2 regions of the Brenneria izadpanahii genome follow, and region 2 is predicted to be linked to the other one. Evidence: riboswitches for the same ligand, from Rfam matches in the RefSeq annotation. Region 2 holds a riboswitch; the other holds the start of a gene.
The links. Region 2 has a riboswitch for FMN ahead of HC231_RS00625 (class I SAM-dependent methyltransferase). Riboswitches for the same ligand answer to the same signal wherever they lie in the genome.

Region 1: it holds a riboswitch for FMN, as region 2 does, so the genes downstream of both, ribB (3,4-dihydroxy-2-butanone-4-phosphate synthase) here and HC231_RS00625 (class I SAM-dependent methyltransferase) in region 2, are expected to answer to the same signal.

Annotation. Positions count from the first base shown of each region.
Region 1 is NZ_CP050854.1:4,260,176-4,264,566, reverse strand. It holds gene zipA (cell division protein ZipA) at 1-215, shown strand, start outside; gene yjeH (L-methionine/branched-chain amino acid transporter) at 323-1,576, shown strand; gene ubiK (ubiquinone biosynthesis accessory factor UbiK) at 1,623-1,910, opposite strand; FMN riboswitch at 2,126-2,319, shown strand; gene ribB (3,4-dihydroxy-2-butanone-4-phosphate synthase) at 2,463-3,116, shown strand; gene HC231_RS18960 (M24 family metallopeptidase) at 3,147-4,265, opposite strand; gene HC231_RS18955 (M20 family metallopeptidase) at 4,265-4,391, opposite strand, start outside.
Region 2 is NZ_CP050854.1:145,216-149,606, forward strand. It holds gene HC231_RS00615 (transporter substrate-binding domain-containing protein) at 1-82, opposite strand, end outside; gene HC231_RS00620 (LysR substrate-binding domain-containing protein) at 341-1,270, shown strand; FMN riboswitch at 1,382-1,533, shown strand; gene HC231_RS00625 (class I SAM-dependent methyltransferase) at 1,603-2,331, shown strand; gene HC231_RS00630 (LysR family transcriptional regulator) at 2,445-3,314, opposite strand; gene HC231_RS00635 (MFS transporter) at 3,424-4,391, shown strand, end outside.

The DNA.
Region 1 (4,391 bases), 1.2 Mb from region 2:
TGTCCGAGTTTTCCACTCCCGGCGTCTCCATGTTTATGATGGTGCCTTCTTATGGCGATGCCAGTCAGAACTTTAAGCTGATGCTTCAGTCGGCGCAGCGTATCGCTGATGATGTCGGCGGCGTCGTTCTTGACGATGAACGCCGGATGATGACGCCGCAGAAAGTCGAATCTTATAAAGCGCGAATTCGGGACGTATTGAAAGCCAATACCTGACGCAGGATAATGATTCGTGACAAGGCCTCCGTTTTGGGGGCTTTTTTTTTTGCATGGATTGATGCTGCGTGGCCTGGAAAAACAATGAAAAAATAAGGTGAGTGAGCGTGAGTGAAACAAAAGGATTAAAACAGGAGCTGAGCATGATGCAAGGCGTCGGACTGCTTTCCACTTCTCTGCTGGGGACGGGCGTTTTTGCGGTGCCGGCGCTGATCGCGCAGATTGCCCAGCAGGATAGTCTGTGGGCTTGGCCGTTGTTGATCCTTTTCGTTTTCCCGATTGCGATCGGGTTCGCGGCGCTGGGGCAGCACTTTCCCAATGCCGGAGGAACCGCCCATTTTGTCGCCATGGCTTTCGGACCTCGTCTGGCGCGGGTCAGCGGTTGGCTATTTCTGTCGGTTATTCCGCTTGGGTTGCCGGCCGCGTTACAGATTGCCGCCGGTTTTTGGCAGGCCGTATTCGGCTGGAGCACGAATGAATTGCTGCTGGTGCAGTTGCTGACGCTTGGCGGGATATGGCTGCTGGGGAGGCGTAGTGCGAGATCGAGCGGCAATATTCAGGTCATTATCGCGCTGTTGGTCGTCGGATTGGTGGTAGCCATCTGGTGGAAGGGGGGCATTACGCCGGCCCAAATCCATTGGCCGGCGGCCAGTGAGTTTTCCTGGCCGAATACTTTTGATGCGTTGGCAGTGATGTTCTGGTGTTTTGTCGGCATGGAGGCTTTTGCCCATATGGCGACGGAGTTCCGCGTGCCGGAACGCGATTTCCCCAGGGCATTGCTGATCGGCATGTTGGTGGCCGGCGCGGTTTACTGGGGATGCACCGTCGCCGTGTTGCACTTCCATGCTTATGGCGAAGCGTGGGTGGCGACCTCGTCGCTGCCGCGTATCGTCGTACAGTTATTCGGCGAGCAGGGGATGTGGCTTGCCTGTCTTGTCGGCTATCTGGCCTGTTTTGCCGGTGTGAATATCTATACGCAGGGTTTTGCCCGTCTGGTATGGTCGCAGGCGCCGGCGGGCAGCGCGCTGGCTCGGCTCTCCGCCGGACAGACGCCAACCAATGCGCTGTCTGCTGTGGTATCGTGCTGCGTGATGAGTTGTTTACTGATTTACTGGCTGAAATTGCCGCTGGATCAGCTTATCGTGTACGCGAATGGAATTTTTGTTTTGATCTATCTGCTGTGCATGCTGTCGGGATGGCGATTACTGAAAGGCCGGGCCAGAGTTATGGCGATGATCGGCAGCCTGCTTTGCTGCGCGCTGTTATTGATGATCGGTTGGAAATCGCTTTATGCGCTTATCGTGCTGGCGTTACTTTGGTTTTTCCTGCCGCATAAACAAAGGAAGCTCGCTCTCGATTAAGACGACGCCTCCGGCCAGGCGGGCGGAGGCGTTAATGACGACGAGATTATTCGCCGTCTGGCTTCTCGGCGGCGGCCGGTTTCTCTTCGGCGGAGAGCTTTGCTTCCAACTCGCTCAGGCGTTGCTCCAGCCGGGCGATTTTCTCACGCGTGCGCAGCAGCACCTGGGTCTGAACGTCAAACTCTTCGCGATTGACTAAATCAAGCCGGCTAAACTGCGCCTGTAATACCTGACGAATTTTCTTCTCTACGTCGTCGCCCAACTCCCGGATACCTTTCGGCATGGACTCATGCACCTGACGGGCGATCTGTTCAATCTTCTTCGTGTCAATCATGGCGCTTTCCTGATTATGCTATGTCGGATGATCATAGCGTTCAGTGTAATGCTAGTTGATTGCCGGATAAACTAAAACTCACATTTATCCCCGCCATCTTCCACGTTTCCGCTTGATACTGGCTTGATGCGCCTGGCGATTATTCCGTGGAGTAACGTCACATTTCTTGTTGTTAATCAATTGCCCTGTTACTGCATTGGCGCTATAGTAAATCCGCTTATTCTCAGGGCGGGGTGTAATTCCCCACCGGCGGTAAACCAGCCGTATATATATTGTTATATACGCGTTGGAAGCCCGCGAGCGCTCACTGTTGGTTTACCGGCGAATAGTTTGGTTTTCCAGCGTGAGGTCAGCAGATCCGGTGTAATTCCGGAGCCGACGGTTAGAGTCCGGACGGGAGAGAGTAACGGTACCTGTCGGGTAGTTATATTTTTATATAATTATATCCACTCGCGTTATTTTTTAGTCATTGCAACGCAGCTTGTTGCGATGGCGGCTCCTTAATCTCGCCCTGGTTCTGGTAATCCATATTAACATTGAGGTTTTTTTACCATGAATCAGACATTACTTTCTGAATTCGGCAGCCCGTTTGAACGTGTGGAACACGCGCTTGATGCTTTGCGTCAAGGCCGCGGCGTGTTGGTGCTGGATGACGAAAATCGTGAAAACGAAGGTGACATGGTTTTTGCGGCTGAAAATATGACCGTAGAACAGATGGCGCTGACGATCCGCCACGGCAGCGGCATTGTTTGCCTGTGCCTGACGGAAGAGCGCCGTCAGCAGTTGGAGTTGCCGATGATGGTGGAGCATAACTCCAGCCATTATCAAACCGCGTTCACCATCACTATCGAAGCGGCGGAAGGCGTCACCACCGGGGTTTCCGCGGCGGATCGTCTTACCACCATCCGTGCGGCGATTGCCGACGATGCCAAACCGAGCGATTTGAGCCACCCCGGACACGTTTTCCCGCTGCGCGCTCAGCCGGGCGGCGTATTAACCCGCGGCGGACACACTGAAGCGTCGGTCGATTTGGCTACGCTGGCTGGCCTGAAACCGGCCGGCGTACTGTGCGAACTGACCAACGATGACGGCTCCATGGCGCGCGCGCCGGAAGTGATCGCCTTCGCCAAACAGCATAATATGCCGGTATTGACGATTGAGGATATCGTGGCCTATCGCCAGGCGACGGAACGTAAAGCCAGCTGATTTTCTTGATTCAAGATAACGCGCCATATATCAATATGGCGCAATAAACGCCTGCCTGGGCAATCGGCTCAGGCGCTTTCCTCCCTGGGGCGTCACCTGCACCGTTTCGCTGAAAGCGATCCCCTGCGCCGACGCATACATATGAAAAACCATATTCTCTTCCAATTGCCAGTTTGCCGCCGGCGTAAAGCAGTATGAAAAGTCGCTGGGTCTGGGCGTGCGGGTATATAACCCTAACGCGCAGCCGGTGACGTTGCCGTAAGCGCGGCGTAATCCCGCAGCCATCACCCCTTCGCGCAGTAACGCGTCCACTTCAGTGGCCGGCGTGTTCGGGGTCATCATCGCCAACTGCCGATCCTGCAATTCAATCAGTTGCCGCGCCACCTGTTGCTGCTGCTCCGTTGGCTGGCCGATAAATATCGGCCGCATAATCCGGGCGCTGTAATGCCTGACTTTCGGGATCAGTTCGACATGCAGAATATCGCCGGCCGCCAGGCGGTGCTCGTGGTTGCTGTTATGCAGAAAGCCGTTGTCGCTGCGCGAGCAGACGATAGGCCCGGTTTCTCCGGTGTCGGCGCCTTCACGCAGGAAACAGGCGGCCGCCAGCGCCGCCGCGTCCCGTACCCGCCAGCCGCCCCTGACCTGTTCCGCCAGCGCCGACATGGCGCGATCGGCGATATCGGCGGCCTGTTGCAGGTAGGCCAGTTCCTGAGGGAATTTTACCTGCCTTAACCGATCGCTGACGCCGGTCATATCAACCCAATGCGAGCCGGGCAGGCATTTTTGCAACTGCCGCCAGTTGTGCACCGTCATGCCGTAAGAGTTGAAGTCCGCGGCGATCCTGCCGCTTCCGTATCCTTTTGCCGCTATGCTGTCCGCCACGCATTGCCAGGGCGATTGGTGGTCGTCGAAGGTAACGATCTCCCGCAGCCAACTGCTTTGGCGGCAAGGCGCTTCATCCAACTGGCGCAGCACCATCCAGGGGTCGCCTTGCACCGGAACCAGACAGGCGCGGTACAGGGTTTCTGATACGCTATATCCAGTCAGCCAGGCCAGGAGCTCCCCCTGGTCGACGATGAGGAGATCGGCTTGCGCCGAACTCATCGCCGTTCGTAACCTGGCCAGGGCGGCATGATTTACGTCGCTCATCAGGCCTCCACGGGCTGGCAGATATCGAGGATCGCCAGCATATAGATGCGGATCATGTCGAGAAAATCCGCGATATGCACCCGTTCGTCCGGCATGGTATTGAATTTTCCTCCTGGGCCGCAGACG
Region 2 (4,391 bases):
GTTCCGCCGAAAACGCCGGCAAGGAGGATAGGGCGATAGCCGTGAACAGGACGCAACGACTTGTCTTCAGGGGCAAATTCATACATTGACTCCTTACACCAAAGATGACTGACAGAGGCGGCGCCGCATCGATGGCGCGCGGCGGCCAAAACCGGATCCTGTGATGAAATTGAGTCTAAAAGGTTTGAATCCGCAAAGATAATTCCGATGTATGACCGCCCTATGCGTTTTTGATATACAGTGGCTTGGGCGTAAGACGGGAAGAAAAAAACGTTGGCGTTATAAAAACGGACGGGACTGCTCTTATATCAGGGACGGGCTCTGTTTTTATGAGGTAATAATGATTAATTTCAAACAAATAGAAGCCTTCCGCGCCGTTATGCTTTCGGGTTCGATGACCAAAGCGGCGAAACAGCTCCATACCTCGCAGCCGAATGTCAGCCGTATTATCGGTCAGTTGGAGCGTCGTATCGGTATCCGCTTGTTTGAACGGGTAAACGGCCGGCTGATACCCACGCAGGAGGGGAGCGGTTTTTTCAACGATGTGGAGTATGCCTTTTCGGCCTTACGCAGTCTGGAGGATTCGGCGGCGTCCATTCGTAATTATCTCACCGGCAGACTACGGATCGTCGCGGTTCCTTCGCTGGCGGCGATCCTGGTGCCGACGGCGATAGCCGATTTCACCCAGCGGTATCCCAATGTTTCCGTATCTCTGCACGTTAGCGACTCGCTGACCGTCTGCCAGTCGGTGGCTAATGGCAACTTTGATATCGGCATCGCTTCTGAAACCTATGACAATGTCGGCTCTGATTGCGTGGTGCTCTGCCAGTCCGAAGGGGTATGCATCTTACCGAAGAATCATCGGCTGGCACTGCGCAATACCTCGATTACCCCCGACGATTTGAATGGTGAGCGGTTTCTGTCTATGGCGCGGGGCGATAGCATGCGCCGGCGGATCGATCTTCTGTTTAATCAGGGCAAGGAAGACCGGCGCAAACTCATCTATGAAACGCATTACGCCACCGCCCGTAACAATATGGTCGGGCTGGGCATGGGGGTGAGTATCGTTGATCCATTGACCTTACACGACGTCGGCGGCAGCGACATTAAGGTGCTTCCTTTTGAGCCGACCATCCATTTTCAGACCTTCCTGGTGTTTTCGCAAAACCATCCGAATACCGTACTGGCAAAACAGTTCTCCAGCTATCTGACCTGCTGCATCGAAAAGAAATTGGAAAAGCACAAAGGTCAGGTGCGGCATCTTGCTTAGAGCGGAGCATTATTCATTCGCGTGGTAAATGCGGCGCGGCCCTTCAAAGGGACGCTTATTAAGCGTGTTTGTTGTAAATCATGAAAAATATTACTGAATCCTCTATTTTATAGCGGTCTTCAGGGCAGGGTGGAATTCCCTACCGGCGGTAATCAGAGAACTGTACTGAGAGCCCGCGAGCGCTTCAGATTGATTTCTGGAGGTCAGCAGATCTGGTGAAACTCCAGGGCCGACGGTGATAGTCCGGATGAAAGAAGATCGGCCAAAGATATTTGGCCGGCAGTTTGTGCCCTGAAACGCCGACAATAATTTTTATTTGAGGAGCGTTTCATATGAATAAGCCGCAAAATATTTATGATGATCCGGTGTTTTTTGCAAAATATAAGGATCTGCGCAGAAACGATACCGGCCTTAACGGCGATCTGGAAATTCCCGCGCTACGCGGGTTATTGCCCGATCTTAACGGGGCTAGCGTATTGGACCTGGGCTGCGGTTTTGGCGACTTTTCCCGCTATGCGAGGGAAAAAGGCGCGCAAGACGTTACTGGCGTTGAAATTTCCGGCAAAATGCTAGAAGAAGCCAATAGATTGACTAATGATGACCGTATTAATTATATCAATGCGGCCATAGAAGATTTTAAGTTTGAAAACGATCGCTATCACCTTGTCGCGTCATCGCTGGCGTTGCACTATATCAATGATTTTAATCGGATTTGCCGCAACGTTTTTTCCTGTTTAAAAAAAGGGGGATATTTTGTTTTCAGCGTTGAGCATCCTATGTGTACCGCCTGGCCCGTTGGTTGGTTAGGGAGCGATGAAAATTTATTTTGGCCCGTGCGTGATTACCATGACGAGTCAGTAAGGCACACTAAATGGTTTGTTGATGACGTGGTTAAATACCATCGGACTACGCAGACATACATCTCTGATTTAATTGGCTGTGGTTTTAACATATGCGCGCTTAAAGAGCCGCAGCCTCTGCCCGATGCGGTGAAAAAACGGCCGGAACTGGCGGTCCATAATATGAGGCCGCCATTTTTAATTATTAGCGCCAGAAAATAGCAATCTCTTTTATTTCTGCTCCAGCCCGACGGCGGAATATCGATGTTAAAAACGAGGTGACGTTTTGGGCTGGAGATTAGCGTGATGTAATAAATAGACTAAATCACGCTTATTTATTTTGTTTCAAAGGATGCCGTTATCGCCGCGATGGCCGCCTGAACGCGGCCCGCGGACCAGACATCCGGATTGACCACCAGCCAGATATCGGCGGATTCGCTGCGCGCGGGCATGACGTTTACCAGTTCAGGACAGCATCTTCGCATGATTTCCCTGGCCATCATGCCGATACCCTGGCCTTGGCGAAGGGCTTCGATGTACATCCACTGCGAGGGGGTTTCCAGCACGATACGTCCGTTGGTCAGGGGTTCGCCGCACAGCATTTGCCAGTATTGCGGCACCGCCTGCTGCGGAAACATCACCAGATCGTGACCGGAAAACGCATTGCCGGATATTGGCCGGCCTCGCCGGGAGACATACTCCTCGGATGCATACAGGCCAAGCTGAAAAGTCGCCAGACGGCGGATGATTAGGTTGCTATCCGTGGGACGCGCGCTGCGTACCGCCAGATCGGCCGCGCCGCGCCGGATATCCACCACGCCGGGGGAAGTGGAGAGCGTTACCGTAATATTGGGACTGGTTTGTTTGAGTTCACGCAGCGCCGGCAGCAAAAAACAGCGGGCCAGCGAGTCGGTGGAGGCGATATGTACTTTGCCCGCTAGAGACGCATTCATCCCCATGCTTTTTCGTTCAATGGTTGCCGCCGCCGCTTCCATTTGTTCGATATCGGGCAGTAGCTGTTTTCCGCTATCGGTCAGCCGGTATCCTTCCGGTGAACGGTTGAATAGCGGGGCGTTCAGCTCCTGTTCCAGCGAACGCAGCCGGCGGGCCACGGTGGCCTGATCGACGCCCAGACCGGCGGCGGCGGCGCGTAAACTGCCGGTGCGGGCGACCGCTAGTAAATAACGGGCATTATCCCAGTTCATGATCCCCTCTGTATTTTTGCCGCAGGTAAGCCTATTTCCGCTGCGTTTTAAACGCTCTCTTCCCTTTTTACACTCTTCGCTATGTTCCGCCAATCAATAGGGAAAAATCATGTCGCGGCTATGCTTGGCTACGAACAAATCGCGCCGGATTCATATCCTGCTGACGCTGTGCGTCGGGATGTTTATGGCGATCCTGGATGTTAATGTGATTAATATCGCCACGCTTAATATTCAGTCTGAGTTTCATTCATCGATTTCCGCGCTGACCTGGGCGGTGGACGCCTATAACCTGACGCTTTCCGGGCTGATGCTTTCGGCGGGTACTCTGGCCGATCGCTATGGCGCCCGGCGTATGTGGCTGCTGGGTTTGATGGTGTTTACCGGCGCGTCGGCCGGTTGCGGCATCAGCGGGTCAATGCCGCAATTAATTGTGCTGCGCCTGATTCAGGGGGTGGGCGCAGCGTTATTTATTCCGGCTTCATTCTCATTACTGTCGGCTATCTGGCCGGATAGTCTGTCGCGGCAGCGGGCGATCGGCCTGTTTGGCGGCATGGTGTCGGTTGCGGCGGCGGCGGGGCCGGTACTCGGCGGCGTTCTGGTCAGCTATTTCAGCTGGCGCAGTATCTTTCTGATTAATCTACCGATTGGCTTATACGGCGTACTGACCGGTTACCGTCTGCTGCCTTGTCCGCCGGGGAACCCGGGAAAAGGGCTGGATATGGCGGGACAGATTTTGGCGATCGTCACGCTAGGATGTATCAGCTATGTGCTGATACAGCTTCCGGCGCAGGGATGGTCGCATAGCCTGTTACCGCTTATTACGCTGGTTTCACTGATATGCGCAGCGGGATTTATCGTGGCGGAGCGGCGCGCCGTTTCCCCCATGCTGCCGCTACCCCTTTTTCGCCGCCGCGCGTTTAACCTCGCCAACCTCACCGGGTTTTCGATTAACGTCTGCTATTTCGGCAGCCTCTATGCCCTGAGCCTTATTCTGCAACAGCACCTGCGCTATACGCCTTTGCAGACCGGCCTCGCGTTGTTGCCGCTGGCGGTTTGCCTGATGATCGGCAATTTATC